2 regions of the Gallaecimonas zhanjiangensis genome follow, and region 2 is predicted to be linked to the other one. Evidence: predicted binding sites of a transcription regulator. Region 2 holds the regulator's gene; the other holds the start of a gene.
What was found. The regulator LexA, encoded in region 2, represses DNA repair genes until DNA is damaged. The targets are predictions, from matches to a motif close to TNCTGTATGTACATACAGNA.
Positions count from the first base shown of each region.

Region 1: a site for LexA is predicted at 3,724-3,743, ahead of AC22G1_RS10055 (YebG family protein). Genes of this name have one in related genera too.

Region 1 is NZ_CM172603.1:2,113,611-2,129,448, forward strand. Features, by position in the region: gene prc (carboxy terminal-processing peptidase) at 1-1,511, opposite strand, end outside; gene proQ (RNA chaperone ProQ) at 1,515-2,126, opposite strand; gene msrC (free L-methionine (R)-S-oxide reductase MsrC) at 2,197-2,670, opposite strand; gene AC22G1_RS10050 (SIMPL domain-containing protein) at 2,793-3,452, opposite strand; gene AC22G1_RS10055 (YebG family protein) at 3,449-3,709, opposite strand; gene prpF (2-methylaconitate cis-trans isomerase PrpF) at 3,841-5,016, opposite strand; gene acnD (Fe/S-dependent 2-methylisocitrate dehydratase AcnD) at 5,099-7,687, opposite strand; gene prpC (bifunctional 2-methylcitrate synthase/citrate synthase) at 7,745-8,872, opposite strand; gene prpB (methylisocitrate lyase) at 8,888-9,760, opposite strand; gene AC22G1_RS10080 (paraquat-inducible protein A) at 9,907-11,109, shown strand; gene AC22G1_RS10085 (MlaD family protein) at 11,078-13,603, shown strand; gene rsmF (16S rRNA (cytosine(1407)-C(5))-methyltransferase RsmF) at 13,694-15,058, shown strand; gene AC22G1_RS10095 (flavodoxin family protein) at 15,290-15,838, shown strand, end outside.
Region 2 is NZ_CM172603.1:167,057-182,894, reverse strand. Features, by position in the region: gene AC22G1_RS00855 (peptide MFS transporter) at 1-130, shown strand, start outside; gene AC22G1_RS00850 (hypothetical protein) at 289-843, shown strand; gene AC22G1_RS00845 (hypothetical protein) at 1,036-1,599, shown strand; gene hmpA (NO-inducible flavohemoprotein) at 1,904-3,061, opposite strand; gene norR (nitric oxide reductase transcriptional regulator NorR) at 3,228-4,781, shown strand; gene AC22G1_RS00830 (SCO family protein) at 4,778-5,377, opposite strand; gene cyoE (heme o synthase) at 5,377-6,189, opposite strand; partial or broken gene AC22G1_RS00820 (COX15/CtaA family protein) at 6,359-7,183, opposite strand; gene AC22G1_RS00815 (redox-active disulfide-containing membrane protein) at 7,225-7,737, opposite strand; gene AC22G1_RS00810 (SURF1 family protein) at 7,730-8,401, opposite strand; gene AC22G1_RS00805 (DUF2909 family protein) at 8,423-8,629, shown strand; gene AC22G1_RS00800 (cytochrome c oxidase subunit 3) at 8,626-9,501, opposite strand; gene AC22G1_RS00795 (cytochrome c oxidase assembly protein) at 9,498-10,031, opposite strand; gene ctaD (cytochrome c oxidase subunit I) at 10,028-11,638, opposite strand; gene coxB (cytochrome c oxidase subunit II) at 11,648-12,799, opposite strand; gene lexA (transcriptional repressor LexA) at 13,073-13,690, opposite strand; gene yvcK (uridine diphosphate-N-acetylglucosamine-binding protein YvcK) at 13,813-14,730, opposite strand; gene plsB (glycerol-3-phosphate 1-O-acyltransferase PlsB) at 14,841-15,838, shown strand, end outside.

The sequences.
Region 1 (15,838 bases), 1.9 Mb from region 2:
ATTTTGTTGTCGAACATGTCGTACAGGCGGCCAAGACCGCGGTGCTGCTGCACTGTGCCTTTACCGTAGGAGTTCTGGCCAATGATAAGGGCGCGGCCATAGTCTTGCAGGGCAGCCGAGAAAATCTCCGACGCAGAAGCGCTGTAGCGGTCAATCAGCACCGTCAGCGGGCCGCTGTAGGCCACTTCGCCGTCGGAATCGCCTTCCACATCCACCCGGCCATTGGCGCTACGCACCTGCACTACCGGGCCCTCGTCGATAAAGAGGCCAGTCAGGGCCGAGGCTTCGGTCAGCGCGCCGCCGCCGTTACCGCGAAGGTCCATGATGATGGCGCCAACCTTGTCTTTCTTCAGTTTGGCGATTTCTTTTTTCACGTCGGCAGACAGGCCCACATAGAAGCTCGGCACGTTAATCACGCCCACCTTCTGGCCTTTGTATTCGCCGTAGGGAATGGTGTAAACCTCGCCCTTGGCGGCGCGGTCTTCCAGGCGCACCTTGTCACGCTCAATGACAACGGTCTTGGGCTTGGCCGAGACCGAGCCACCGGGCAGCACTTCCAGGCGCACCTTGGAGCCTTTTTTGCCCTTGATAAGCTCGACCACGTCGTCAAGGCGCATGCCAACCACGTCGGTCATCTCGCCCTTGGTGCCCTGCCCTACGGCAATGATTTTGTCCTCGGGCTTGAGCTGGCCGGATTTATCGGCCGGGCCACCTTTAACCAAAGAGGCAATCACGGTGTAGTCGTCGATGGACTGCAATACCGCGCCAATGCCTTCCAGTTGCAGGTTCATCTCCACGTCAAAACGCTCGGCGCTACGGGGAGACATATAGCTGGTGTGGGGCTCTACCTGGTTGGCAAAGGCGTTCATGGCCAACTGGTAGACATCCTCGCTCTGGGACTGGCTAAGACGCTTGATGGCGTTGTTGTAACGCTTGGTCAAGGTGTCTTTGATTTCGTCCCATTTCTTGCCGGTCAGGCTGAGGTTGAGCTCGTCGTATTTGACGCGCTCGCGCCAAATCTCGTTAAGCTCGGCCTCGTCCTTGGGCCAGGGGGCTTCGGTACGGTCGTAGACATATTTGTCTTCGGTATCAAAGCTCATGGGTTTATCCAGCAGCGACAAGGCATAGGCAAAGCGTTCAAAGCGGCGCTTCATGCCAAGGTCGTAGATGGCGTAGGCCCAGCTGTTGTCGCCGTCGATAAGGTCGTTATCGATTTGGGTGGCGTAGAGCTTTTTAAAACCGTCGATGTCGCTTTGCAAAAAGATGCTGCGGTTGTAGTCGAGATCTTTTAAGTAGCGGTCAAGGATCTCGCCGGACAGTTTGTCGTCCAGCGAGAAATGCTTGTAGTGGGAGCGGCGCAGCAAAGTGGTGATCCGCTTGGTCTCTGTCGCGTGCTGTGCTTCTGGTGCCAACTTGGGCAGCGCATCTTCACCGAGGGTGGGTGCCACCGCATAGCTGAACGTGGACACCATGGCCGCGGTTAACGCGGCCAGTCGAATCACCTTTACCATCCGTTACTCTCCCTTGGCGGCGATCAAATGCTCGCCCTTTACATGCATTACCATGCCGGTAACCAGCTGAACCTGCACAGAATCCTTATCAACGGCTACCACGGTGCCCGGCAGAGGGCGCTGGCCCCCAACCACCCGCACATCGTCACCCACTTTCAGGGCGTTGATGTCCAGGCGCGGTGCCTGGCGGGGTTTGGGCTTGGCGCTAGGAGCCGGTTTACGCGGCGCCTTTTTATCATTGGGTTTGCGCTGGGGCTTTTTGTCCGGGTCGACACCGGCCTTACGCATGGACTCATGCAGGCTGGTTTGGGCGTGCTCGGCTTCGCTGTCGGTAACGGCGATGCTGTCGGCGCCGTCCAGATCAACCCGCGCGACACCGGCTTTAACGCTACGCAGGTAACGCCAGGCGTTGGTGTAGTGGCGCAGCGCCATGCGCAGTTGGGTCTTGGAGACCCGCTCGTCGCTATCCAGGCGCTCGGCCAAGTCTTGAAAAATACCGATTTTCAGCGGTTTGGCTTCGCCCTTGAGGGTAAAGCATTGCGGGAACGTCTCAGCCAGAAAGGCAAGTACTGCCTTGGTATCGGGGAGTTTTGACGAACTTTCAGTTTGTTCCATGAGTATTCCTTTGCCAGACACGCAGGGCCTTAAAACCTGCGCAGCGGCTTATTCTAAAAGGTCAGGCAGCTTATTTACCAGTGTTGCTGAGGGCATCGCCCAGCGCCTTGACGAATGCATTAAGCCCGGCTTCGTCATCGGCATCAAAGCGACTGAATGAAGGGGAATCTATATCCAGCACACCGATAATGGCGCCGTTGACCACCAGGGGCACGACTATCTCGGCGTTGGAGGCGCCATCACAGGCGATATGACCGGGGAAGGCGTGAACATCGTCCACTCGCTGGGTGGCCTTTTGGGCAACGGCTGTTCCGCACACCCCTTTGCCAACCTCGATACGCACACAGGCAGCCTTACCCTGGAACGGCCCCAGCACCAGGGTGTCGCCCTGAAGCAGGTAGAAGCCGACCCAGTTGAGGTCATCAAGGTGTTCATTCAGCAAGGCGCTGATGTTGGCCAGGTTAGCGATAAGATCCGGTTCACCGTCGATAAGACCCAATGCCATCTGGGTTATTTCGGTATAAAAAGCGGCTTTATTGCTCATAGATTTTTGGTTTTGCCCTTAGGGCCTTAAATTCGAACTGTCGGTATAACGTAGGAAGCTTGGCCCTGTCCAGTTAAGGATGCGCCAGACAGGGCCTAAGGCGCTATTTTAGAGCCGGGCGGTCAGTCTTTAATCGCAAATCGGGCTGACACGCTGGCGCTTACATCAATGGTGCCTGGGGTTTGCATAGGGCCACTGTCCATGGCGGCAGCGCGCATGTACACCACCGGCGCCCGGCCGCCGCCCTGCTCGTCCACACTCACCATTTTACCCAGGCTGGTGCCACCGGCATTGGCCAGCAGCGCGGCTTTACTCTTGGCATCCATCACCGCTTGGGCCAGCAATTCACGATAGAGCTTGTCTTGCCCCGAATAAGCCAGCTGTACCTGGCCGATACCGTCGCTGTGGGCGTCTACCGCCACTTTCAGCGCCTTGGGGTAAAGGTCAAAGTCGTGCACCGTTACCCGGTAGCTTTGCTGAGCGCGAAGGCCGGCGGCTTTGCCGTCTACATAGCGCGGCGATACGTCAAAGCGGGTGCCCTGGATGTCTTTGTCGGCCACGCCGAGCTTTTTAATGGCCGCCAAAAACGGTTTGGCTTTGGCTTCGATGTCTTTTAGCAGCACATCAGACTGCTCCCCTTCGCTGCTAAAGGACACGGTGAAGCTAACTTCATCCGGCGCCACGGCGCGGCTTGCTTCGCCCTGCACCGCTACGTAACGGTCCATGGCCATGGTCAGTGGGCTGGCTACCGCCAGCACCATGGCCAACGCTGCTACTTTCATGGGCTCTCCTTTTTCGGTTTGGTTGCTGCCGGTTTGCCTTTAAGGGCCGCCAGCAGCGCATCCTTTTCGGTAGCAAGGAACAACCCCAGTTGCTCCCGGTGCTCTTCACTTAAGGTCACGGGGCCTTTTTCCAGCAGGTCGGCCAACAGATCGGCGCTGTCGAGCAGCTTGTCATAGGCATCTGCTTCCTGTTTGCTGGTAAAGGTCATCTTCTCTATCCCCTTGCGTACTACGACGTATTGAATAACGACGGCCATAACGACTCCTGATTTACTGTATGAATGAACAGTAAATCATTTCCTCGGTCAGGTCACGCCGAAATTCAGAGGACAGGGGCAGTATTGCAAAGCTTTATGAGAGGCTGATGAACGCCCCGCTTTACGCCGGGTTAAAAGCACTCCTCGGGCACCCTCACCCAGCCCTCCATGATGATGCGGGCGCTGCGGCTCATGGACACTTCTTGCACCTGCCAGTTGCCGCTGGCGTCCTGCCCTGCCTTGGCGCCTACCAGCAAGGTGCCAGAGGGGTGGCCAAAGCGAAGGCTGTTAGAAGAGCCGCCGGCCGCTTCGCTCACCAAGGTGCCGGGAATGGCCGCCGCGGTAGCGATGGCGACAGCCGCAGTGCCCATCATGGCGTGGTGCAACTGGCCCATGGACATGGCCCTGACACAAAGGGCAATGCTGTCGCCAGCCACGGTTTTACCGCTCGACGCGTTATAGCTAGTGGGAGGCGCCACAAAGGCAACTTTCGGGGTGTGCTGGCGGGTGGCCGCTTCTTGTGGGGTTTTGATAAGCCCCATCTTGAGGGCCCCGGCGGTGCGCAGCGCTTCTAAGCGCGCCAAAGCGGCTTTATCGCCATTGATATCACCTTGCAGCTCGGTGCCCCGGTAACCAATGTCACGGGCGCGCACAAAGATGGTGGGAATGCCGGCGTTAATCAGGGTGGCCTCAAGGCTGCCAAGGCCGGGGACGTCCAGTTGGTCGACAAGGTTTGCAGTGGGGAACAGCGCCCCTTCATCGTCAGCCGGGTCAACAAAGGTCAGCGGCAGCTCTGCGGCCGCAAAGGTGACACCGTCTAGCTCAAAATCGCCGGTCTCCTGGACCTGGCCCTCACTGATGGGCACCCGGGCGATGATGGTTTTGCCGATGTTTTGCTGCCAGATATGAATGTCAACGTGGCCGTTTTGGGGCAGCAAGGCGCTGTCAACCAGGCCGCTGTGAATGGCAAAGGCGCCCACCGCTGCCGAGAGGTTACCGCAGTTACCGCTCCAGTCCACAAAGGGCTTATCGATGGCGACTTGGCCAAAGAGGTAATCCACATGGTGGCCCGGCCTTTGGCTTTTACTGAGGATAACCGCCTTGGAGGTGCTGGAGCTGGCGTTACCCAGGCCATCAATCTGTTTGCCGTAAGGGTCTGGGCTACCGAGCACCCTAAGCAGCAGCTTGTCTCGGGCTGGGCCCGGCTCACGGGCGGCAGGGGGCAAGTCGTTTAAGCGAAAAAACACCCCCTTGGAGGTGCCGCCGCGCATGTAGGTAGCCAGAATTTTGATTTGCGGTTTACTCATTACATCACTCCACACCGGCTGCCCGGCAAAAAGAGCCCCATAAAAAAGGAAAGCCGCCTTCCCTGGCGGCTTAAGGGGATGATCAGTTATTGGCGTCCAAAAAATCCTGGGCAAAGCGCTGCAGCACCCCGCCCGCCTGGTAGATAGACACCTCTTCGAGGGTGTCGAGGCGGCAGGTGACCGGCGCTTCAAGGCGCTCACCGTTGTGGCGGTGCAGCACCAGCGTCAGCTCGGCGCCGGGGGCAGGAGTGCCTTTAACATCAAACGTCTCGGTGCCATCAATGCCCAGGGTATGGCGGTCGGTGCCGTCTTTAAATTGCAGCGGTAATACCCCCATGCCAATCAAGTTGGTGCGGTGAATGCGCTCAAAGCCTTCGGCCACGATGGCCTCAACCCCAGCCAGCCGCACCCCTTTTGCCGCCCAGTCGCGGCTTGAACCTTGGCCGTAATCGGCGCCGGCGATAATGCAAAGGGGTTGGCGCCGGGCCATGTAGGCCTCGATGGCCTCCCACATCCTCATTACCTTGCCTTCAGGCTCCAGGCGCGCCAGGGAGCCTTGTTTTACGGCGCCGTCCACCACCGCCATCTCGTTGATAAGCTTGGGGTTGGCAAAGGTGGCACGCTGGGCGGTGAGGTGATCGCCTCGGTGAGTGGCGTAGGAGTTGAAGTCCTCTTCGGCCAAGCCCATTTTGGCTAGGTACTCGCCGGCGGCGCTGCTGGCCAGGATAGCGTTAGAGGGCGACAGGTGGTCGGTGGTGATGTTATCCCCCAGCACCGCCAGCGGCCGCATGCCCTTGAGGCTGCGCTCACCGGCCAGGGCGCCTTCCCAGTATGGCGGGCGGCGAATATAGGTGCTTTGTGGCCGCCAGTCATACAGTGGCTTGACACTTTGGCCGTAGTCCACCTTCAGGTTAAACATGGGGTCGTACACGGCTTTGAACTGCTCTGGCTTTACACTTTGCTTGATGATGGCGTCTATTTCGCCGTCATCGGGCCAGATGTCCTTGAGGGTAATACTGCGGCCTTCGGCGTCCACCCCCAGGGCGTCTTTTTCGATATCAAAGCGGATGGTGCCGGCAATGGCGTAGGCCACCACCAGCGGCGGCGAGGCCAAAAAGGCCTGCTTGGCATAGGGATGAATGCGGCCGTCAAAGTTTCGGTTACCGGAGAGCACCGCCGTGGCATAGAGGTCGCGCTCGACGATCTCCTGCTGGATAACCGGGTCCAAGGCGCCGCTCATGCCGTTACAGGTGGTGCAGGCAAAGCCCACCACCCCAAAACCGAGCTGCTCGAGGTACCCCAGTAGCCCTGCTTCTTTCAGATACAGCTCTACCGCTTTGGAGCCCGGTGCCAGGGAGGTTTTGACCCAAGGCTGGCGCACCAGGCCCTTTTGCACCGCGTTGCGGGCCAAGAGGCCGGCGGCGATGACGTTGCGGGGGTTAGAGGTGTTGGTGCAGCTGGTGATGGCGGCGATGATAACGGCGCCATCTGGCATCAGCCCCGGCTCTTGCTGCCAGGCGCCGGCAATGCCCCGTTTGCCAAGCTCGCTCACCGGCACCCTTTTATGGGGATTGGAGGGCCCGGCGATGTTGCGCACCACCGAGCTTAAATCAAAGCGCAGGGTGCGCTCATACTCGGCGCTCTGAAGGCCATCGGCCCAGAGCCCGGCGGTTTTGGCGTATTGCTCTACCAGTTGCACCTGGGCCTCTTCGCGGCCGGTCAGGCGCAGGTAATCAAGGGTCTGCTCGTCAATATGGAACATGGCGGCGGTGGCGCCGTATTCTGGGGTCATGTTGGCGATGGTGGCCCTGTCGCCCAAGGTGAGGCTGCGAGCGCCCTCGCCGAAGAATTCAAGATAGGCACCCACCACCTTTTCGCTACGCAAAAACTCGGTGATGGCCAGCACGATGTCGGTAGCGGTAATGCCGGGCGCCGCCTTACCGGTCAGCTCAACGCCGACGATATCGGGCAGGCGCAGCCAGGAGGCGCGGCCCAGCATCACGCTTTCGGCTTCAAGGCCCCCTACCCCCACGGCTATTACCCCCAGGGCGTCAACATGGGGAGTGTGGCTGTCGGTGCCCACCAAGGTATCGGGGAAGGCAACGCCGTCTTTTACTTGCACCACCGGCGACATCTTCTCGAGGTTGATTTGGTGCATGATGCCGTTGCCAGGAGGAATAACCTCGACGTTTTCAAAGGCGAGCTTGGTCCAGTTGATAAAGTGGAAACGGTCTTCATTGCGCCTGTCTTCGATGGCGCGGTTCTTATCAAAAGCGTCTTTGTCAAAACCGGCGTGCTCGACCGCAAGGGAGTGGTCAACAATCAGCTGGGTAGGCACCACCGGGTTGACCTTGGCCGGGTCGCCGCCGCGCTCGGCAATGGCGTCGCGAAGGCCAGCAAGGTCTACCAGGGCGGTCTGGCCGAGAATGTCGTGGCACACCACCCGGGCCGGGAACCAGGGGAAATCCAGCTCCCGTTTGCCGTGGATGATTTGCCCCAGGTAATCGTTAAGGCGCGCCGGTTCTGCTCGGCGCACTAGGTTTTCGGCCAGCACCCGGGCGGTATAGGAAAGGCGCGCATAGGCCCCCGGCACCAGGGCGTCGACGGCGGCGCGGGTATCAAAATAGTCAAGCGAGGTGCCCGGCAGGGCTTTTCGAAATTGGCTGTTCATGCCTTGAACTCGTGTTGTCACTAACGGCAAAGGGCCCCGAAGGGCCACTTTTCTTTATCAGGAGCGGTTTTCCAGGGCAACAAATTCCCTGACATCAGGCCCGGTGTATTCGGCCGAAGGCCGGATAATGCGGTTGTTGGCCCGCTGCTCCATTACATGGGCGGTCCAGCCCGATACCCTTGAGCAAACAAAAATCGGGGTAAAAAGCTTGGTGGGAATGCCCATGTAGTGATAGGCGCTGGCGTGGAAGAAATCGGCGTTGGGGAACAGCTGCTTTTTCTCCCACATAAACTGCTCGGTGGCCTCGGAAACCCGGTACAGACGGTCGTCCCCAAAGTCCCGGGCCAAGGCCTTGGACCAATACTTGATAACGGCGTTGCGCGGGTCCTTGGTGCGGTAGATGGCATGGCCAAAGCCCATGATCTTCTCTTTTTGCTCCAGCATGGCGTTTAGGCGCGACACCGCTTCTTCTTCGCTGGCCCAATGCTCAATCATGGCCATGGCCATCTCGTTGGCACCGCCGTGCAGCGGGCCACGGAGCGAGCCGATGGCGGCGGTCACGCAAGAGTGCATGTCAGAAAGGGTGGAGGCGCAGACCCTGGCGGTAAAGGTGGAGGCGTTGAACTCATGCTCGGCGTAGAGGATGAGCGACACGTTCATCACTTTTTCGAAAAGCGCGCTCGGCGCTTTGCCGTGCAGCAGCGCCAGGAAGTGGCCGCCGATGCTGTCGCAGTCCGAGTCGGTGTCAATGCGCACTCCGTCATGACTAAATCGGTACCAGTAGTTGATGATGCCGGGAAAAGTCGCCAGCAGGCGGTCGGATACGTCCATCTGCACGCTAAAGTCCCCTTCTTGCTCCAGGTTACCCAGGGCCGAGCAACCGGTGCGCAGCACGTCCATGGGGTGAGCGTCGGCAGGGATTTTCTCCAACATCTCGCAAAGGGTGGCTGGCAGCTTGCGCATGCCCTTGAGCTTGGTCTTGTAGGCGCCAAGCTCGGCTTCATTGGGCAGCTCACCGCGCAGCAGCAGATATGCCACTTCTTCAAAGCAGGCTTTGTCGGCCAGGGTTTCAATGTCGTAGCCGCGATAATGCAGGCCGTTACCGGCGGTGCCGACGGTACAGATGCTGGTTTGTCCGGCGACCTGGCCGCGAAGGCCAGCTCCCCCCAATGCTTTATCAACCATGCTGCATTCCTCTTTTTATTTATCTTTGGCAAATAGGGCGTCGAGCTTTTGCTCGTACTGGTGGTAATTGAGGTAGTCGTACAATTTGCTGCGGGTTTGCATGGTGTCTACCACGGCGTTTTGGTGGCCGTCGCGAAGGATGGCTTCAAAGACCTTGACCGCGGCGGCATTGGCGGCGCGAAACGCCGACAGCGGATAAAGCACCATGTCAACGCCGTGCTCGGCCAACTGGGCCTTGTGGTAAAGCTCTGTTTGGCCGAACTCGGTCATGTTGGCTAGCACCGGCACGCCGCAGGCAGCTTTGATGCGGTCGTAATGGTTAAGGTCGGTCATGGCTTCGGCAAAGATCATGTCGGCGCCGGCTTCGGCGTAGGCAGCGGCGCGCTCGACGGCGGCGTCCAGGCCTTCTACAGCCAGCGCGTCGGTGCGGGCCATGATTACGAAGTTGCTGTCCTGGCGGGCATCAACGGCGGCTTTGATGCGGTCTTGCATTTCGCTGGTGGAGACCACTTCCTTGTTGGGTCTGTGGCCACAGCGCTTTTGCGAAACCTGATCTTCCATATGCACGGCGGCCACCCCGGCCCGCTCCATGGTCTTGATGGTGCGGCCAATGTTAAAGGCGCCGCCCCAGCCCACATCGATATCCACCAACAGCGGCAGATCCACGGCGCCGGTAATGCGCTCGGCATCGAGAGCCACATCGTTAAGGGTGGTAATGGCCAAGTCAGGCAGGCCAAAGCTGGCGTTGGCCACGCCGCCGCCAGACAGGTAAAGGGCTTTAAAACCAGCCGCTTTGGCCATCAGCGCCATATAGGCATTGATGGTACCGGCAATTTGCAGGGGGTGTTCGCTGGCAACCAGCTCGCGGAATTTGCGTCCCTGAGACATGACAAACCTCACATGGGGAAAACTCCTCTCAGACTAATCCTTGCTTTACGTTAACGTCAACCTCAAGCTGAAAGACCTTGATCTGCTTGAGGCTGCCTGGCTGAGCAGATAGCATGGGCGGATCGCCGTTAACGGATCGGCCCGCCATGTCCGAACCCCAGATAGTCTGCCCCCACTGCTTGCTGCATATGAGCGGCTGCGCCTTGGATACCGGCCATAACGCCTGGTGCCCGCGCTGCGGCGGCGCCATTGCCGAAGGCCGGCGCATGAAAACCCGCACCATGGTGGCCCTGGCGATGACCCTCTCCCTCGGCACCCTGTGTTTGCTGTTCATGCCCCTGGTGAGCTTTAGCGTCTTTGGCATCAGTACCGATGCCACCTTGCTAAGCGGCATTATCAACCTCGCCCAAGAAGGCCAGTGGATCCCGTCTTTTCTGGTGTTCCTGACCGCGCTGGCGGTACCTATCTTGATGTCTTGCCTGCTGCTCTTTGTGCTATTTGCCCCCGACAGCCATATGCGCCGCCAAAGCATGGTGGCCCTTGGGTATCTCAAGGAATGGTGCATGCTCGACATCCTGCTGGTGGGGCTTTGCGTGTCCATGGTCAAACTGGGAGACATTGGCGATCTGCACCTCAAAGCCGGCATGTGGAGCCTGGTGCTGGGGCAGCTGGCCATGGCGGCATTGCTGCAAGGTATTCGCCCGGCCGAGCTTTGGCAGCGCATTGCCGAGCAGCCCCTTAAAAATGTCGATGGGCTACGAAGCTGTGTGCGCTGTTATGCCCTCAATGTGGCCTCCGCCGAGTATTGCTGGCGCTGCCAGCGCCATTTGGAAAGCCGCCCTACCCAGGGCCGGCGCCTTTGCTGGATGCTGCTTATCGCCTCTTGCGTGCTACTGGTGCCGGCCAACTTTTTGCCCATCAGCTACACCACTTCTTTTGGCTCCACCGGCGCCGATACCATTCTTTCCGGGGTGCTTACCTTAAGTAACGCTGGCAGCCCCGGTATTGCGGTGCTGGTGTTTGTGGCTTCCATCGTGGTGCCCATCGGTAAGATTTTGCTGCTTGGCATCATTCTTTACCGTTCCAAGGGCCATGAGTTTTCGCCGCGCCGCGCCCAAAAGCTTTACAAACTGGTGCACTTTGTCGGCCGCTGGTCGATGTTGGATATTTTTGTGATCACCATTATGGTTACCCTTGTTGATCAAGGGGTTTTGTCTCAATTCGAGGTGGGCCCCGCCGCCACACCTTTTGCCATGGTGGTGGTGCTGACCATGCTGGTCACCATGCGTTTCGATACCCGTTGGTTATGGATACAAGATGAAAAAAACCGCCGTCAACGTGATGGATAAACCCGAGATCCGCAAGGTGCGGCGTGTGTCTTTGGTGTGGGTGGTGCCGCTGCTGGCCATTGCCCTGGCCAGCTATTTGATTTATCAGCAGTTTGTGGAACGCGGCCTGCTGCTCACCCTCACTTTCCCCGAGGCCAAGGGCCTGGTGCCCGGCAAAACCGAGCTGCGCTACCAGGGCTTTAAGGTAGGAGTGGTTAGCCGCCTCAGTTTTAACGCCAAAACCGGGGAATTTACTGCCCACATCAACGCCATGCGCGATGTGGAGCCGCTTTTAAAGGAAAACACCCAGTTCTGGCTGGTTAAACCCACGGCCAGCCTGTTGGGGGTATCGGGCCTTGATACCCTGCTCTCCGGTAACTACATCGCCATGCTGCCCGGTGACGGCAAGCCCCAGCGGGATTTTGTTGCCCGCCATACCCCGCCGCCCGAACCGGTGCCAGAAGGGGTGTTCATGGTGGAGCTTGCGCTGCGTAACTTAGGCTCGCTGACCGACGGCTCCCCTGTCTATTACCGGCGCGTGCCCATCGGCGAGGTGCACAGCTACCGCCTGGACAAAGAAGCCGGCGCCGTGGTGTTGCAGCTCACCTTTGATGAAAACTATGCCGACTTGGTGAAAAGGGACAGCCGCTTTAAAGATGTGTCCGGCCTTAAAATTCAGGCCGGCCTTAACGGCGTGAAAGTCGACAGCCAGGGCCTGGTGTCCATGCTAAGCGGCGGGCTGCAAATGGACTCCCCGGACGACTCCCCGGCCGCCAAATACGGCCAGCGCTTTGTGCTGGACCAGGAGCGGCGCTTTAACCACCAGGTGCACCTTAACTTTGACCAGCAGGTGTTCCTGCCCAAAGGCACTCCCATCATTGCCCATCAGCAAGTGGTGGGTGAAGTGATGGACAGCAACGACTCCGGGGTGTTGCTGGGCTTTAACGAGCAGCCGGTCAATCCCTTCTACGCCTGGGTAGCCCAGCGTAGCCTCAAAGATTTACAGGTCGCCACCCTGTTACATCCCCAGTACATTCGCTTGCTGCAAGGGGTGGATGGCCGCCATATCCTCCACAACGAGCCACCGCTGCCCAACAAGAGCGACAGCGAGCTTTTGGTTAAGATCAGCAGCGACCACAAGCTGGCCGATGGTACGCCCATTCAGTACAAAGGCTTTACAGTAGGTGAAGTGATTTACTCGCACCTTGAGGGTGACAAGGTCATTGCCGAAACCAGCATTCAGCAGGCTTACCGGCAGCTGGTTCGCCGCGACAGCCGCTTTGAATCTGCCGATCCGTTGCAAGTGGACGCCAGTTTTCAAAAGTTCAAGCTGAAAACCGCCCCTCTCGAAACCTGGTGGGAAGGGGCCGTTAACATCCTGCCCGGCAAGGGCGAAGACGCCCCCTATGACAGCCTTTTCGTGTTGGATAAGCAAAGCGCGGTACCGATGCAGCATTTGACGCTGCATGTCTCGCCGCCCCACTCCCTGCCCACCGGTACCCCGGTGCGCCGCAACGGCTTTACCATAGGGGAAGTGCAAAGCAGCACCCTGGAAAAAGGCGGCAAGGAAGCGCAGATCAAGGTGGCCATTCGTAAGGACATCACCCTTGGCGCCAAAAGCCGCTTTTATTGGCAGCCTCCTATCGCCATGAAGGCCGATCTTAAAGGGATCCGGGTCAGCATTCCTGACCTTGCCTCGGCCGTTGCTGGCAGCATTGAGCTGGTGGATGCTAAAGACCCGGGCAGCAAGGAAGAGCGCACCCGCATCTTTACCAATAAAGACAGCGCCCTGGCCGTTGGCCCCGAGATAACCCTGTTGGTACCGGCTCTTACCGAGATAACCCCGGATGCGCCGGTCAAATACCTCGGTTACCCGGTGGGCAAAGTGGTCAACCTCGATGACAACGACCAAGGCCGGGTGTTGACCATCCGCTTTGACAGCAATCTTGCCGAACGCTTTGCCCGCCACGGCAGCCAGTTCAGCCTGGTGCGCCCGCAGCTGTCCCTTGGCGGGGTTGACCATCTTGACGCCCTGCTCGGCCCTTATATCGCCGTGATGCCGGCTAAGGATAAGAGTGCCCAGCAAGAGACCGCCTTTACCCTCTCCCCCACCCTTTATCCCCATAAAGAAGTGGTGGTGGCTGCCACCAGCGCCGCCGGGCTCAGTGCCGGGGCGCCGGTGTGGTACCGGGATCTGCCGGTAGGCCAGATCTTGAGCCTTAAACTGATGCCGACCGGCGATGGGGTCTTTATTCGCCTTGCCATCCGCGATGAGGCGGCCCAGTGGGTCACCAGCAACAGCCGTTTTTGGGTGAAAGCCGGCTTCAAAGCCAGCTTCGGCTTCCTGGACGGCTTTAAATTCAACACCGACAGCCTGCAAGCCATCGCCCAGGGCGGCATTCAATTTGCCACCTTTGGCGGCGGCCAGCCGGTCGACAAACCCATGCCGCTGCAAAGCGACGCCCCCGAGCACTGGGAGCAATGGTCGCCGGAGCTGCCGCGTCCCCAAAGCTAAGGCTTTTTGCTACACTCTCGGGCCTGTTTTAAAGGCCCGAGAGTCAGCGTGCACAGCAAAGCCTTCCTTCCCCCTTCCTTCCTGGCGGCCATGGACGCCATCATGCCAAGCGAGCTTAGCCGCGAAGACTTTGCTGCTGCCTGCCAGCGGCCGCTGAGAAAGGCCATCCGCGTTAACACCCTCAAGATAAGCGTTGCCGACTTTCAGGCGCGTATGGCGCCCAAGGGCTGGCAACTTTCTCCCATTCCCTGGTGCGAGAGCGGCTTTTGGGTCGAGCGCGACGACGAGTCAAAAATGCTGGGCAACGAGCCCGAGCATCAGCTGGGGCTTTTTTACGTGCAGGAAGCCTCGTCGATGATGCCACCCACGGCCCTTTGGCATGTCCTTGAAGGCCAAGCACAAAAGGTGCTGGACATGGCCGCGGCACCCGGCTCCAAAACCACCCAACTGGCCGCCCTGATGCAAAATGGCGGGGTGCTGGTGGCCAACGAGCTATCAGCTTCGCGCCTTAAATCCATGGCCGCCAACATTCAGCGCCTGGGGGTGGCCAACGTGGCCCTGAGCCATTTTGACGGCCGGGTCTTTGGCAGCGCCCTGCCGGAAACCTTTGACGCCATCCTCCTCGATGCCCCTTGCGGCGGCGAAGGCACTATCCGTAAAGACGCCGACGCCCTGAAAAACTGGTCCCAAAGCCATATCGACGAGATAAGTGCCCTGCAACAGCAGTTGTTGGCGTCGGCCTTTTCGGCCCTTAAGGTTGGCGGCGTGCTGGCCTACTCCACCTGCACCCTTAACCGCCAGGAAAACCAGCAGGTGCTGGACAGCCTTATCAAGGCCCACCCAGGCAAGGTCGAAGTGCTATCTCTTGAAGGGCTGTTTGAGGGAGCCGACAAGGCGCTGACCGAAGAGGGGTACCTGCATATCTGGCCGCAGATTTACGACTCCGAAGGCTTCTTTGTGGCGGCCATTAAAAAGACCGGCAGTGTCGAGAGCGAGCCCCCCGGCTTTAAGCTCGGCAAGTTTCCCTACCAAAGCGCCCCGAAGAAAGTGGCCGAGGCTTTTGGCCACTACCTTGCCGAGCAGTTCGGTTTTACCCAGCCGCTAAACCTTTGGCAGCGCGAGCAAACCTTGTGGCATTTCCCCAAGGCAGGAGAAGCGCTCATTGGCCGCTTTCGCATGGACCGTCTCGGTATCAAGGTGGCCGAACAAGCCGGCAAGGAATGGCGATTGCATCAAGATTTCATTCAGGCCTTTGGCCAACACTGTCAAAGCATTGCCCTGAGCCTTGACGAGGCCAGCGAGTTCTTAAAGGGCCGCGACATCGCAAGAGACACCCCCGCCGGTGGCGAGCAGCTGGTTTCCCTGGAAGGATATCCACTGGGTAGCGTCAAGGTTATCAAGAACAAACTGAAGAACAGGCTGCCCAGGGAATTGGTTAAAGATCAGGGGCTTTGATGAATAAAGCCCGGCGTTTTATTGAATAAATGGCGTTAATGGCAGGCAAAGTGAGCAAGGCTCAGCTACCCTAAATCACAGGTTTTGCACACTTTGTACACACCGTTAATTAGCGCACGGCTCTCACCGAGAGCCATTCCCCTAAGCCCGAAACAAGGACCTGGTTTCGGGCTTCTTTTATGTGCAAAGCGCCGGCTTTTACCCACCCGTTGAACCGACATGGAGTACGACATGCCCAAGACCAGTGTTGTTTATCATTCCGGCTACGGTCACACCCAGCGCGTAGCCGAAGCGGTGGCCGAAGGCGCCGCTGCCACCCTTATCGCCATCAGCAGTGAGGGGGACATTAGCGAGGCCGACTGGGCCACCCTCAAAGACAGCGCCGCCATTATCTTCGGCACCCCCACCTACATGGGCGGGCCCAGCTGGCAGTTTAAGAAATTCGCCGATGCCAGCTCCAAGGTGTGGATGCAGCAAGGCTGGAAGGACAAAGTCTTCGGTGGCTTTACCAACAGCGGCAGTCTCAACGGCGACAAGCACAGCACCTTGAGCTATTTACAGGTGTTGGCCAGCCAACATGGCGGGTTGTGGGTGAGCTTGGGGCTGATGCCGGCCAACACTTTGGCCGCAAGCCGCAGCGACATCAACAACCTGGGCGGCTCCATGGGGGTGCTGGTGCAATCTCCCACCGATGCCGGCGCCGACGCCATACCCCAGGGCGATATCGATACCGCCCTTGCCTACGGCAAACGCGTAGCTGCCATTGCGGCGCGCCTTGGC
Region 2 (15,838 bases):
CACCGACCTCTTTATGAAGCTCGGCTGGGTTGCCCTGGCTGGCGCCGTGGTGGCCATCGTGCTGGTGCCCTACCTCAAGCGCCTCGATAGCCGTAGCAAAGAAGCTGCCACCCTGTGGGCCAAGCAATAAGGCTTTAAAAACCCATAAAAAAACGCGCCATCAGGCGCGTTTTTTATTTAAGCAGAAAGCAATTAAAAATTGTGAATTAAAAATCTGCCTAAGAAAAGCACTAAGGCGCGTGTTAGATTAGTTGCCTAACCTTCAGTTAAGTAATAAGGATATTCTTAATGACCGGTAAATCTCCTTCTACATCATCACTCCCCTATAACCTGCCTATGGATACTAAAGGGCAACTTCGGGAACTCGCTAAAATTATCAATATTCCGCCGTCTTTAGTTGCCAATGGTGATCAGAATACTGTTGATGCAATTTGTGCCACCATTCTCTATAGACATATGGAGCAAGCTCAAAGACACGAGGCAATGAAAATCATTAGGTCTCTGCCCAACAGAGAGCTTGTAGGTAAGCTTGTAACGAAAGTGGTGGATACATCCTTTGTCAACCCGACATGGGGTATGTGGTCGCTAACCAATGAAGAGTTACTAGATAAAGAGAGTTTCCATTCCGCTGTTGATAGCTACGCATCATATGTTGGACTCAGTGCATCCGCACTAGGTGGAAAAGATTTAATAAAGCAGGCTTGGCAAAGAAGAGCAATTACAAGAGGCGGTATCGCTACACTTGTCATTTGGGGTGTCGTTGCACTGAATAAATATCAGCTCAATAAGCTCCAGGAAGAAAAATCTCGAAGAAGCACCCTAAACAGTTCTTCATACTACTAAAATGAAGTTATATTCTTTCATAAACATTATTATTTACGCACTCATTCTATTGGGTGTTTTCTGGCGTTGGGAAACTGCAAGCAATGAACAGAAAACACCTTTTTTCCTTGTAGTATTTTTCACTTCTTTTTTCTTGGGATTATATCTTACATCGCGTTATCGAAAGCTTACGAAAGCATTAAGGGAGAAAAAATGAAAATCCATTCATTTTTCATATCCTCATTTTTTCTAATAATATCCTTCTATACCGATGCTTACACTCAGTCTCTCTGCGGGTCACAACCAACGAAACTGGAAAATCATTCAACCAGTGAGACCACGCAAAATAATGTAAGGAAAACTGAGATCAGCTTTTCTTACCAAGATAACTTTTGGATAGCAACACTGTATCTATTTCCTGAAAATCCATCATCTATCCCTCTAATAAAAGGAATAACGAATAGTGATTCATCATCAAGAAAATACCAAGTTTTATATGAAAACTCGAAAAAAATTCTTATAGAAAACGGAATCGCCTCCAATGTTTCAAAATACAAACTTCTAGGACAAAATAAAAGCAAACTTATATATTTCTTGGCTGAATCAGAGTATGGCGATGATTATTTTGCCTATCACCAAGAGGTTAAAAACAATAAGTTATTTTTAGTTAGACTCTATTCTGCATCCAGACCCAAGACTCATAAAAAAAACATGGAAAAGGAAATTACATACATCTATTCTATCCTAGAAAAAAACTGTGGAGAACAAATTGACTAGCATGATACTCCTAGTTTTCTTTTATAGTCTAACACTCTCATGTTGGTTTTTATTCGATGAATCAAGAGAGTATTTATTCTATTTATTTTTTATTTCATCTATTGGATATAACACTTTCATATCCCTTAAGATAAAAAACATTGAAAATAATTTAGATCGTACCGATTAGAAACAGAAAGAGTACTACGTTTACTTTTTATCGATAGTAGCCCATTTTTGATAAAATACAGCTGGGTAAGCTAAAGTATATTAAGTTACTTTCTAATAAAAAACGCGCCATCAGGCGCGTTTTTTATTGCCGAAATTACAGCTCGGCGTGGGGGCCGAAGGCCTCGTAATGGATGCGCTCACCGCTCACCCCCAGGGCCAGCAACTGGCCCTTGATGGCCGCCATAAAACCGATGGGGCCGCAGAGATAAAAGAGGCCATCGGCCAGGGGCAGCTCATAACGGATGAGGGCAAGGTCCATCAAACCATGCTGGTCGTTATACCAGTAGCGAAGGGGCACGCCATGAGCCTTGGCCAGCGCCTGCTGGCGGGCCTTGAAGCTGTGCTGGGATTCGTTTTCGCAGGCATGAAGAAACTGCACCGCCCGCCCAGGCTGCTGCTGGGTAAGGGTTTCGAGCATGCTCATCATCGGCGTCAGGCCCACCCCGGCAGACACCAACACCACCGGCGCCTGGCTTTGGGTATCGAGGAAGAAATCACCTGCTGGCGGCATCAGGGCCACTTCATCCCCCACCGCCAGCTCGTCGTGCAAGAAGTTGGATACCAGCCCTTGGTCTTCACGCTTTACGCTGATGCGATAGCCCTTGCCGTTAGCCGCCGCTGACAGGCTGTACTGGCGAATTTCCTGGTAGTCGCCCTGGCTGGGTTTGACCTTGATGCCGATGTATTGGCCGCTCTTAAAGGCCATTACCGCGCCGCCGTCGGCCGGCTCAAAGTAGAAGCTGGTCACTTTTTCAGATTCCGCCACCTTGGCGGCCAGGCGAAAGGCCCTTTCCCCTTCCCAACCGCCTTCGGCCGCCTTGTGCTGGGCATAGAGGGTGCCTTCACGGTCGATAAAGATGCCGGCTAAAAACTGGTAAGCCTCGGCCCAGGCGGCGGTAGTGTCACTGTCGAAGGTGTCGGGAGCCAGCTCCTGCAAGGTCGCCAGCAGATGCTTGCCGACGATGGCGTATTGCTCGGGTTTGACCACAAAGCTGGTGTGCTTCTGGGCGATACGCTCCACCGCTGCCGCCAGCACTTGTGGGTTTTCAATGTGCTGGGCGTAAGCGGCCACGGCGGCAAACAGCGCCGCCGGCTGGCGCCCTGAGCGCTGGTTGGAGAGATTGAAGACGTCTTTAAGCTCAGGGTTGTGCACAAACATGCGCTGATAAAAATGCTGGGTAACGGCCGGGCCGGCGCTGGCAAGGACCGGAATAGTGGCTTTAACGCGGGCAATGGTCTGGGCGCTTAACATCAGGTGGCTCCTTGAAAGGACATAAACTGCCTTAGCCATTACAAGGGCCGTGCCATGTCAGCCTCACTATACATATCAATGCTTTACAAAATACGCCTTGTCATAACGAGTCATTATGACTCACACTTTGGGCTGTCACTTTCGCACCATGGAGTCATATTGACTCATGCCTGAACCCGGCCAACACCTGCTGCTGGAAATCGCCCTCGACCTTGCCAGCAGCCTCACCAACGATGACCGTTTTGACCGCCTGCTCACCGCGCTCAGAAAGGCCATTCCCTGCGACGCCATCGCCTTGCTGGCCTATCGCACTCCCCATGCCATTCCCCTGGCCATTCAGGGGCTGAGCCCCGACACCCGGGGCCGGCGTTTTGCCGTTGGCGAGCACCCACGCTTTGCAGCCATGGCCGAGGCTCAAAAGCCGGTGCGCTTTCCCGCCGACAGCCCCCTGCCCGACCCTTACGACGGCCTGTTGCTTAACGACGACAGCGCCATTCCCATTCATGCCTGCATGGGGTTGCCGCTTTTTGTCGACGGCCAGCTGCTGGGCTTTTTGACCTTTGACAGCCTCTCTCCTGGGGTATTCGACCACATAGCTGAGCGCACCCTGGACATGGTGTCAGCATTGGCCGCCGCCACCCTCAAGGCCGCCATCCAGCTCGATGCCCTGGAGCGCCAAGCCCAGCACAACACCCAGGTGATGCAGACCCTCACCCTCGATGCCATGGCCCAAGGCGGTAATACCCTGCTGGGCGACAGCCTGCCGATGCTGGCCCTCAAGCAAGAGCTGGCGCTGGTGGCGCCCTCGGATTTCACGGTGCTGGTGCTGGGGGAAACCGGGGTCGGCAAGGAGCTGGTGGCCCGGACCCTGCACGCCCAATCGGCCAGGAAGGGGGCACCGCTGGTGCACCTCAATTGCGCCGCGCTGCCCGAGCAACTGATTGAAAGCGAGCTTTTTGGCCACACCAAGGGTGCCTTCACCGGCGCCGACAGCGCCCGGCCGGGGAAATTCCTGTTGGCCGACGGCGGCACCCTGTTTCTGGACGAAGTGGGCGAGCTGAGCCCCGGCACCCAGAGCAAGCTACTGCGGGCCCTGCAAAGTGGCGAGATCCAACCGGTGGGCCAGGATAAAGTGCGCCAAGTGGATGTGCGGGTGATCGCCGCTACCAACCGCGATCTTAAAACCGAAGTGGCGGCCGGGCGTTTTCGGGCCGATCTCTACCATCGGCTCAGCGTTTACCCCATTTTGGTGCCGCCCCTGCGAGAAAGGGGCGGCGATATCCTGCTGCTGGCCGGGTTCTTTTTGGAAAACACCCGCCGCAAGCTCGGCCTGGCACAGCTCAAGCTGGCCCAGGCCACTCAGGAGCTGCTGATGCGTTACGACTGGCCGGGCAATGTGCGGGAACTGGAGCACTGCATCAGCCGGGCCGCCCTCAATGCCATCCGCGAGCAGGGCCGCCATGGGGTGCTGACCCTGGCCCCCGGCCACTGCGCCCTGGAGCCAGTTACCCCAGCTCCGCTGCCCACAGCGCCGCCTCCTGGCACGGCCCCGGCCGACCTTCGGCTGGCGGTGGAGGATTACCAGCGCCAATTGATCCGCGAAGCGCTGCTGGCCAACGACCACAGCTGGGCCGGCGCCGCCCGGGCCCTTAACCTGGACAGGGCCAACTTGCAGCGCCTGGGCAAACGACTGGGAGTGGTGGTGAGCAAAGGGCTTTAGTGGTGGCTTATCACCGCCAAGTCGGCAATAAGCTGGCGGGTGTCCACCAGCGGCAGGTTGCCCTCGGCGGGCCGGAACATGGCCTCCAACTGGCCCTGGGGATTGATCAGCACCATGCCGGCCGAGTGGCTGATATCGCCATTGGCACTTTGCCGGTACATCAGCCCCAACTGGCGGGTAAAGGGGTCGAGCACCGCAGACTCTGCGCGCAGGGCGATAAATTCCGGGCGAAAAAAATGAATGTAGGCGGCCAGTTTTTCGGTGCTGTCTCGGGCCGGATCGGCACTTAAAAACAACACCTGCACCGGCGCACCGGCCGCCTCTTCCAGTTGGGGGTAGCTGGCCGACAGTCGGCTCAAGGTGGCGGGGCAGACATCGGGGCAGCTGGTGTAACCCAGGAACAACAGGCTCCAATGGCCTTTGAGGTTTTCCTGGGTGAAAGGCTGGCCGCGTTGGTCACCCAGCTCAAAGGGGCTCAACTGGCGGGCCGGCTGGTACCACAGCGCCTCCACATGGGGCGGGGTGATTATCCAAAAATACAATCCCAGCCCGGCACAAAAGGCCAAGGCCAACACCAGGCTCCATACCGCTTTCATCAGGCCACTCCATGGTCCACCAGCAATACCACAAACAATAACATCAGTTGCCAGATGCTGACCCTGAAGGTGCGCATGGCCTGGCCGGGGCTGTCCCACCATTTGAGCCTGGCGGCGTGCCAGATAAACCAGCCGCCCAGCACCAAGGCGGCGGCCAGGTACAAAAGGCCGCTCATGCCGGTCAGGTAGGGCAGCAGCAGCAAGGCTTGCAGCAGCAGGGTGTAGAGCAGCACGCAGGTTTTGGTGTACTCGATGCCATGGGTCACCGGCAGCATGGGGATACCGGCGCGCTGGTAATCGTTGCACCGGGCGATGGCCAGGGCCCAGAAATGAGGCGGTGTCCAGGCGAAGATAATCAGCACCAGCAGCCAGGCGTTGGCGTCCATGCTGTTGGTGATAGCGGTCCAGCCCAGCAGCGGCGGCATGGCACCAGCCAGGCCACCAATCACGATGTTCTGCGGGGTCATGCGTTTTAAAAACACGGTGTAAATCACCGCATAACCCACCATGGCGGCGAAGGTCAGCAAAGCGGTGAGGCCATTGACCCAAAGCGCCAGCTGCATCAGCCCAAGGGCAATCACCACCACGGCAAAAACCCAGGCCTGGCCCTGGCTTAACCGGCCTTGCACCAGAGGCCGCATCCGGGTGCGGGCCATTTTATGGTCGATATGTTGATCGAGGATGTGGTTGATGGCGGCGGCCCCGGCCGACACCAGGCCGATGCCCATCAGGCCGTTGATAACCAACCAGGGATTTGGCCAGGTGTCTTGGGCCAGGATCATGCCCACCAGGGCGGTAAGTAACAGCAGCATCACCACCCGAGGCTTGGTGATGGCCAGAAAATCCCGCCAGGGCCAATGCCCGGCGGCCAACAGGCTCAGTGACTTCATATCCACTCCACAAGCCGTGATTGAGGGTGAGCAGCAGCAAAAACAACAGCAGCGCCACCAGGTTATGAGCCAGGGCCACCGCCAGCGGCACACTCAGCACCACGTTGGCCAAGCCCAGGCAAAGTTGTACGCCAAGCAGCGCCACCAGGCCCAGAGCCATGGCTTTTTGCCCCCGCCGCCACAAACCAGAGGCCAATAAGATGAGCAGCGCCGACGTCACCATCGCCCCAAAGCGGTGGGCGATATGGATGGTCATGCGCGCCTCGTAGCCCAGCACCCCGTACTGGTAATTGTCGGCCGGAGGCGAGAGCAGGTTGAAGGCCGCTTCAGGATGCAGGCGGCCCCACCAATCCCCCTCGCACACCGGCAACTGGGTACAGGCAAGGGAAGCGTAGTTGGCGGCGGTCCAGCCGCCAAGGGCGATTTGCCCCACCACCACCAGGGCGACGACAACCGCCAGCCAGCGCAAGTAAAAAGGCGCACGGGGGCGGGCGGTGGCCGGGCCCAAGCGCAGGGCCAGCCACCACAAGAGCGCCAGGGTGGCCATGCCGCCCAGCAGATGCCCCGTCACCACTAGCGGCCGCAGGTTCAGGGTCACGGTCAGCATGCCCAGGGTGGCCTGGAACAGCAGCAAGCTCAGCAACGCCACCACCCAGGGCCGCTGGGCCCTGAAGCGCCAGAAGGCCAGCGCCGCCAGCAGGCCGATGCAAAGGGCCAGCGCGCCAGCAAAATAGCGGTGCACCATCTCGTTCCAGGCTTTGTGCACTTCAATCTTGGCGCCGGGAAAGGCTTGCTCGGCATGAGCCAGATGCTGGTCGGTGTAGGGCGCCACCAGGGCGCCGTAGCAACCTGGCCAGTCCGGGCAGCCAAGGCCGGCGTCGGTCAACCGGGTGTAGGCGCCAAGGGCGATCACCATCAGGGCCAGAGCTATCGCAATGCGGGTCAGGGTTCTCATGGTCAGCCCACCTGGGAATGCTTGAGGAGCCGTTTGAGGTCGGTCAGCATGTCCTTGCCAAGGGCCAGGGTTTGGGGGCGCTCACTGGCAGGGGGGTAGCTCAGCATCACAAAGCCCCTGGGGTCGGCGATATAAAGGCGATTGGGCTGAAGTGGTGCCCCCCCCGGGCCGCCCTGCACCAAACCAGGCGCGGTGTCGGCAGGCAGCGAAACGGTGCCCAAGACCACCGGCACCACCCTGTCCATCTCCCGACCCAGGGCGAGATGGGTTTGGCCAAGGATATAGAGGCTCTCATGGCAAGCCTGGTGGCAGATTGGCGGCATCACGTAGACCAGCCGCCAGTGGTGGTCATTGGCAAAGAGCGCGGCGGCAGAGAGCGGCGGATTGATAAGCTCGCCCTTGTTAACAGTGGGGCTACCGGTCAGCCAGCCTCCCATAAAGGCCATTTGGGCCAGAGCCACCGGCAGGATAAAGAGCGCCAAAAAGGCCAGCAGCAATGTCTTTTGCTTACTCATGTTTCCTCCTGTGCTCGGCCCGCAACCAGCAGCCAAAGGCCACCATCAGCGCCAGCGCCATGCTGGCCCATTGCAGGGAATAGGCGCGGTGTTTTTCCGGCGGCATCACCACCAGCGGCCAGTGGGCAATAAGGCCCGGGCCGCTCGGCTCCTGGCTCAGCACCCAGTTTTGCAACGGCAGGCCCAGGCTTTCGGTCAGCGCTTCGGGGGCAGGGCTTTGCACCCGGTAACCGTCGCCAAGCTTCTCGGGCACGGTGGCTTTGAGCGAGAAGCCGGGGTCGACTTGCCGCAAGCGCCCAGTAATGGCGGCTTCACCTTGAGCCAAGGGAGCGCTGGGCAGCAGGTCGCGGCGGGCAGCGCCGGCCAACCAGCCTCGGTCAATCAAGAAAACGCCCCAGCTGGTGGCAAAGGGTTGCAGCAGGTCATAACCCACTTGGCCATCAAGGGTGCGGTTGTCCCAATAGATGGCGGTGGGCAGCCAGCGCCCCTTCATTGTTACCGGCCAGTAATCGGGGTTGGCTTTGGCCAAGGCCTCTTCCAGCGCCAGCACCGGGCGATTTGCCACTTCGCTGAGCAGTGCGGCTTTTTGCTCGGCCCTTTGCCATTGCCAGAGGCTCAATTTGCCAAAGAGCACCAGCAGCGCCACAGTGAATAACCAGGGCAACCATTTACTTTTGGAGAACCCATGCTGGTGAAGGTGCTTATTCTGGGGTTGGTGCTGTATGTGCTGGTGAACCTGTTTCTGGCGCTCTTTGTCATGCTCCGCCACGGCGAGCAGGGCCAGATGAGCCGCTTCCTTGGCCGGCGCCTGCTGGCTTCCTTCCTGGTGCTGTTGCTGGTGGTGGTGTTGATCGCGCTCGGCGTTATCGAACCGCATTCAACCCCCTACTAGAGGATGTACACGAACAGGAACAGGCACAGCCACACCACGTCTACAAAGTGCCAGTACCAACTGGCCGCCATGAAGCCGAAGTGCTTTTGCGCCGAAAAATGCCCCGCCAGCACCCGCAGCCACATCACCAGCAGCATCAAGGTGCCCAAGGTGACGTGCATGCCGTGAAAACCGGTGAGCAGAAAGAAGGTGTTGCCGTAGATGCCGGCATCAAGCTTGAGCCCCATCTCGGTGTAGGCGTGGATGTACTCGACCCCTTGCAGATACAAAAAGCAGCTGCCCAGCACGATGGTGGCCAGCAGCCACAGCTTGAGCGCCAATCGGTTGCCCTTCTCCAAAGACAGGTGCGCCAGATGCACAGTGACCGATGAGCTGAGCAAAATCAGGGTGTTGTATAGCGGCAGCCCCATCCAGGGCATCACCTCGGTGCTTTTGCCGCCCGGGGTGGTGGCCACCGGCCAGGTGCCGCTGAAATCGGGCCACAGCAATTGGTGAGTCAGGATGTTGTTGGACCCGCCCCCCAGCCAAGGCACGGCAAAGGTCCGGGCATAAAAGAGCGCCCCGAAAAAGGCGCAGAAGAACATCACTTCCGAGAAGATGAACCAGCTCATACCCTGGCGAAAGGAGCGGTCCATCTGCCCCGAATAGAGGCCAGCCATGGACTCGCGGATAACCGCCGCAAACCAGCCAAAGCACATCAGTACGATAACCAGTACCCCGGCCAGCAGCAGCCAACCCCCATAACCCCCTTGTTGGCCGCTGGTCACCTGGGGCACGAAATGCCCGGCCCCAAAAGCGATAAGGAACAGGCCGAGGGCGCCCGTGATCGGCCAATAGGATTTGGCGGGCACATAGTAGTGTTCGTGTTTCATGACGAGCCCCTCACGCTGAGGTTGTAGAGGGTGTAGGAAAGGGTCAGGGTTTGGATGTCATCCGGCAGCGCCGTATCCAGGAAAAACAGCAGCGGCATTTCCACCTCCTGGCCAGGAGCCAGGTGCTGCTGCTGGAAACAAAAGCATTCAATCTTGTGGAAATATTTGGCCCCCAGCCCCGGCGCCACCGAGGGCACCGCCTGGGCGACAATATCGCCCCTGGCGCGGTTCTTGACGTAGAAGTGCACCAGCCTTCGCTCGCCGGGGTGAACCTTGATCTCGGTAACGTCAGGGCGAAATTCCCAGGGCAGGCCCTCATTGATATAGGCCACGAACTGCACGGTAATGAGCCGGCTTTTGTCCTCTGGCTCCACCAGGGTGGCGGCTACTGGGCCACCGGTTTTACCGTTGATACCGGTCACCTGGCAAAACACGTTGTAAAGGGGCACCAGGGCAAAGGCAAAACCGAACATCAGCGCCACCAGCAACAGCAGGCGTTTGGTCAGCAGGCCATGGCCCTGGCCGGTCATGGTTTGATCTCCGGCGGGGTTTCAAAGGTGTGGTAGGGCGCCGGGCTTGGCACTTCCCATTCGAGCCCCTCGGCTCCTTCCCAGGGTTTGGCAGGTGCCGGCGTGCCGCCTTTGATGCACTTGATCACCACCCACAGGAAGATGAGCTGGCTAAGCCCGAAGGCAAAGCCACCGATGGAGACAATTTTGTTCAGATCGGCAAATTGCAGGGCGTAATCGGGGATCCGCCTTGGCATGCCCGCCAGCCCGAGAAAATGCATGGGAAAGAACAACACGTTCACCGACACCAGCGAGCACCAAAAATGCAGCTTGGCCAGGCCCTCGTCGAACATGTGGCCGGTCCACTTAGGTAGCCAGTAATAGGCCGCCGCCATGATCGAGAAGATGGCGCCGGTCACCAGCACGTAGTGGAAGTGCGCCACCACGAAGTAGGTATCGTGGTATTGGAAATCGGCCGGGGTGATGGCCAGCATCAAGCCGGAAAAGCCACCGATGGTAAAGAGCACCACAAAGGCCAGGGCAAACAGCATCGGCACTTCAAAACTGATGGAGCCGCGCCACAGGGTGGCCACCCAGTTAAACACCTTCACCCCGGTGGGCACGGCGATCAGCATAGTGCAATACATAAAGAACAGTTCGCCAAAAAGCGGCATGCCGGTGGTGAACATGTGATGCGCCCACACCACAAAACTCAGCCCGGCAATGCTGGCCGTGGCGTACACCATACTGGCGTAGCCGAACAGCCGCTTGCGGGCGAAGGTGGGCAGGATGGCGCTGATGATGCCAAAACTCGGCAAGATCATGATGTACACCTCGGGGTGGCCGAAGAACCAGAAGATGTGCTGGAACATTACCGGGTCACCACCGCCCACGGCGTTGAAGAAATCGGTGCCGAAGTACTTGTCGGTGAGCACCATGGTCACGGCGCCGGCCAATACCGGCATCACCGCAATCAGCAAGAAGGCGGTGATGAGCCAGGTCCACACAAACAGCGGCAGTTTCATCCAGGTCATGCCCGGCGCCCGCAGGTTGAAGATGGTCACAATCACATTGATAGCGCCCATGATCGAGCTGATACCCATGATGTGAATGGAGAACACGAACAGTGCCGTGGAATTACCCGAGTAGGTGGTGGAAAGCGGCGCGTAGAAGGTCCAGCCGAAAGCCGGCCCGCCGCCCTCCATAAAGAGGCTGGACAGCAAAATGGCAAAGGCGAAGGGCAAAATCCAAAAGCTCCAGTTGTTCATCCTCGGCAGCGCCATGTCCGGCGCGCCAATCATCATCGGGATCATCCAGTTGGCCAGCCCCACAAAGGCTGGCATAACCGCCCCAAACACCATCACTAGGCCGTGCACCGTGGTCATCTGGTTGAAAAACTGCGGCTCTACCAACTGCAAGCCCGGCTGGAACAGCTCGGCGCGGATCACCATAGCCATGGAGCCGCCGGTCAGGAACATCAGAAAGCTGAACCACAAGTAGAGGCTGCCGATGTCCTTGTGGTTGGTGGTAGTAACCCAGCGCATCAGGCCACGGGCCGGGCCGTGATGCACCTCATGCTGGGCGGCGTCGAGCCCCTTGGGGGCATCCATGTCTCGTGAGACCTGCATTGGTGCCTCCTAGGGGTTGTCGCCGCTGAGGAAACGGTGCAAGTCGGCGGCCTGTACGGCGTCACCGGTGCTGTTCCCCCAGGCATTGCGTTCATAGGTGATGATGGCGGCCAGCTCCGACAAACTGAGCTGTTTGCCAAAGGCCTGCATGGCGGTGCCGGCTTTGCCGTTGAGCACGATATCGATGTGGGCATGGACATCACCGGTGGCGATGGCGCTGCCTTTAAGGCCCGGAATGGCCCCGGGCAGCCCTTCGCCATTGGGCTGGTGGCACATGGCGCAGCGCGCCTCGTAAAGGGCTTTGCCGTCGCGCATCAGTTCGTCCAGGGAGCGGTTCATGGCCAGTAGTTTTTGCTCTTCGGCCTTTTTGGCGGCCAGACGAGCCTGCTCGGCACTGAGCCAGTCGTCAAAGGCCGCCGGCGTCTTGGCAATCACCACGATAGGCATGAAGCCGTGGTCCTTGCCACAGAGCTCCGCGCATTGGCCACGGTAGAGCCCTGGCTCCTTGATGCGGGTCTGCACCTGATTGATAAAGCCGGGGATGGCGTCTTTTTTCACGGCGAAGGCCGGAACCCACCAGGAGTGGATGACGTCTTCGGAGGTGATCACAAAACGGATATTGCGGTCGGTGGGCAGCACCAGGGGCCTGTCCACCTCGAGAAGGTAGTTGTCGCCCTTGTCCAGGCGGTTAGTTATCTGGTCCGGCAGGGTCGCCAGCAGCGAATAAAAACCTACGTCGGTGCCCAGGTATTGGTAATGCCATTTCCATTGGGAGCCGGTGACCTGCACCGTAAGGTCGGCCGGGCCGGAGCCGTCGTCATCGCCTGCCACCAGGGCTTTGGTGGCCGGTACCGCCATGGCGATGAGGATGACAAAGGGAATGAGCGTCCAAAGGATCTCGACCCGGGTGGACTCATGAAAGTTGGCCGCTTTGGCGCCGCGGGATTTACGGTGGCGGATCAGGCTGTAAAACAACAGGCCAAAGACCACGGCCCCGATGGCACAGCAAATCCAAAAGATGGTCATGTGCAGACCATAAACCCGCTGGCTGAAGTCCGTAACGCCGCGGGTCATGTTGTATCCGTCCGCCAAGGCAGTGAATGGCCAGCACCAGGCCAGCACCGCCCAGGCCCCCAATGCCTGATGACGTCTGCTGCTCACTTGCTGCTCCTGTCAGTAGAAGCGAGAGCCCTGCCCAGGTACGACCCAGCCCTTTGCCGGCCCTTCCCTACCCCGTCCAGCAAGCGCCCTTAAGAGTGACGATTAGTGGCGGGATCGTTGTGATTGTGTGTATCGCTGCAAAACTGCTGATGTTTTTATAGTCAGACTAAGCCTTATCCAAGAAAGGGTTATCGTCCAGTTGGTGGGGGAATAAATGCAAAGAAGGCGGCAAGGGGGGTGCCCCTGCCGCCTTCTGCTAAAAGCCGTTACGCCTTAAAACTGGCTGTTGCGGATCACTCCGACGGCCAGGCCTTCGATGGTAACGGGCGTCTCCCGAAGGTCGACCAGGATGTCGTCAAAATCGTCGTTCTCGGCAATCAGGCGCAGGCTGTGGCCGTGCTGGTCCAAGCGTTTTACGGTGACATCATCTTCTACTCTGGCCACCACCACCTGGCCATTGCGGGCCTGGCTGGTGCGGTGCACCGCCAGCAGGTCGCCGTCCATGATGCCGATGTTCTTCATGCTCTCGCCCTTAACCCGCAGCAGGAAGTCGGCACGGGGATGGAACAGCTCCGGGTCCATCTGGTAGTGGGACTCAATATGCTGGGTCGCCAGAATGGGCTCGCCGGCAGCCACCTGGCCAATCAGCGGCAGGCCCGGCTCGTCGTTGGCGCTGTCGTCATCCAGTAGGCGAATGCCACGGGAGGTGCCGGCCAAAATTTCGATAACCCCTTTTTTGGCCAGGGCCTTGAGGTGCTCTTCGGCGGCATTGGCAGACTTAAAACCCAGCTGCTGGGCAATCTCGGCACGGGTGGGGGGCATGCCGCTTTCCGAAATGCGGGCGCGGATCAGATCCAGGATCTGTTGCTGGCGGGGAGTAAGGGGGCGCATCGGATGCCTCAACTGGTTTTATTTACAGTAACTGTCAGTATATCCAGTTCTTTGGAGATGGCAAGGCGCTTGGCCTGCACAGCGACCAACCCACAGGCACCGGATTTTTACTCACAGAGTTATCAACAGGCAGCGAGGATCCGCTCCAGGCCGTTGGCCAAGGCGTCGCGGTCGTGGCGATAGAAGATTTGCTCGGACGCCAACGGCATTTCCAGGCGCCTGATGCCCATTGGCAGTTGCTGCCAGTCAAGGCCGGGCCGGGCCAACACCCAGTCGACGGCGCTAAACCCCAGCTGCCGGTGCAACCAGGCCAAGCGCTGGCCAGGGGTTAACGCACGCACCGGGCTTTGTTCTACTCCCAGGTTCTCCACCCAGACCTTGACCGCTTTGCTGGCCCGAAAGGCCCCGGCCAGTTCCGGCAACAGCAGCGGCGGCATCACCGAGGTTAAAAACGAGCCCGGCCCCAAAATCAACAGGTCCGCTTCCCTTACCGCATCCACCGCTTCCTTGGTGGCCGCTACCTTGGGCGACAAGGTCAGCTGGCGCGGCATGGTGGCAAGGCTGTCCACCCGCTGTTCCCCCAGGTGCTCAAGGCCCTCTTCACAAAGCGCCAGCAGGTCGGCGGGGCTCTCGGTCATGGGCAGCAACTCGCATTTCACCCTAAGCACCTGGCGCACCAGGTTGATGGCTTCGAGCGGCCGCACACAGAGATCGTCCAGCGCCAGCAGAATGAGGTTACCGAGGTTATGGCCGCCCAGCTCCCCTTCGGCGCCGAAGCGGTATTCAAAAAGGCGGCTACCGGTGGAGGGTTGGGTGACCAGCTGATTGATACAGTTGCGCACATCGCCCCAGGCGATGCAGTGGTGCGAGCGGCGCAGGCGCCCCGTGGAGCCGCCGTTGTCGGTGGTGGTGACGATGCCGGTAAGGCGGGGGCCCAGAAAGTTGAGCGCCGAGAGCATCCGCCCCAGGCCGTGGCCGCCCCCCAGGGCAACAACCCGTTCCAGGGCCGCCAGATGGGGGCGATAAGGTGATTCTGCCATTCAAAGATCCAGCCATGGACTGCGTCCCAAGGTTACCCCGGCTGCAAAGACTTTGACAAAGACTTCTGCTAAGCTAGCCGGCCGGCTAAAAACTTCTCCGGGACATATTCGTGCTGCCGAGTTTTCTACTCAAGGCCCTCAAGTGGCCTGTTTCACTGACCGTTAAAAGCAAACTGGTACCGCAAGATCCCGTCAAGGAGCTTGGCCTGGACCCCAGCAAGCCCATTGTTTACGCCTTTAAATCCGCTTCGGCGTCCGATCTGCTGGCGGTGCGCCGCCTGTGCCTGGGCATGGGCTTGCCAGACCCTACAGCGCCGCTGCAATTGGCCGGCCAAACGGTGCCCCGCTGCCTGTTTATGGATAAACCGGTAACCTTGCTGACCCGCAAGCGCCGCCACGGCAACTTCCGCGATGCCCTTAAAGCGCTGCTCAAACCCTTGCGGGAAGACCGCCAACAAGACGTGCAGCTGCTGCCGGTTTCCCTGTTCTGGGGCCGCCAGCCGGGTCACGAAAACCCCTCGCTGCTGGGCTCGATGCTGTCTGACTACGACTCCCCCTCCTGGCTGCGCAAGATGCTGATCATCGCCTTTTATGGCCGTGACAACTTCGTGCGCTTTGCCCGGCCGGTGTCCCTTCGCAATCTCTTGGACCAGCGCGACGACAGCGACGACAACCTCAGCCACAAGCTGGCCCGGGTGGCGCGGGTGCATTTTTCCCGCCAGCGCCTGGTGATGACAGGCCCACGCCTGCCCGACCGCGAAACCATGCTGGCCGCCCTGCTCAAGACCGAGCCCATGAAAAGGGCCATCGAAGACGAAGCACGTTCGCGCAAGGAAGATTTTGGCCAGGCCGAGCAACGCGCCAACCAGTACCTGCAGGAAATCGCCGCCAAGTTCTCCCCCGGCTTTATCCGCTTTTTAGACCGCCTGCTGGGCTGGATCTGGAACCGCATCTACAAGGGCATCAAGGTGTCCAATGCCGAGGTGGTGCGCCAGTTGGCCCACGATGGCAACGAAATCGTGTTCGTGCCCTGCCACCGCTCCCACATGGACTACCTGCTGCTCTCTTACGTGATTTACCAGCAGGGCATGGTGCCGCCGCACATCGC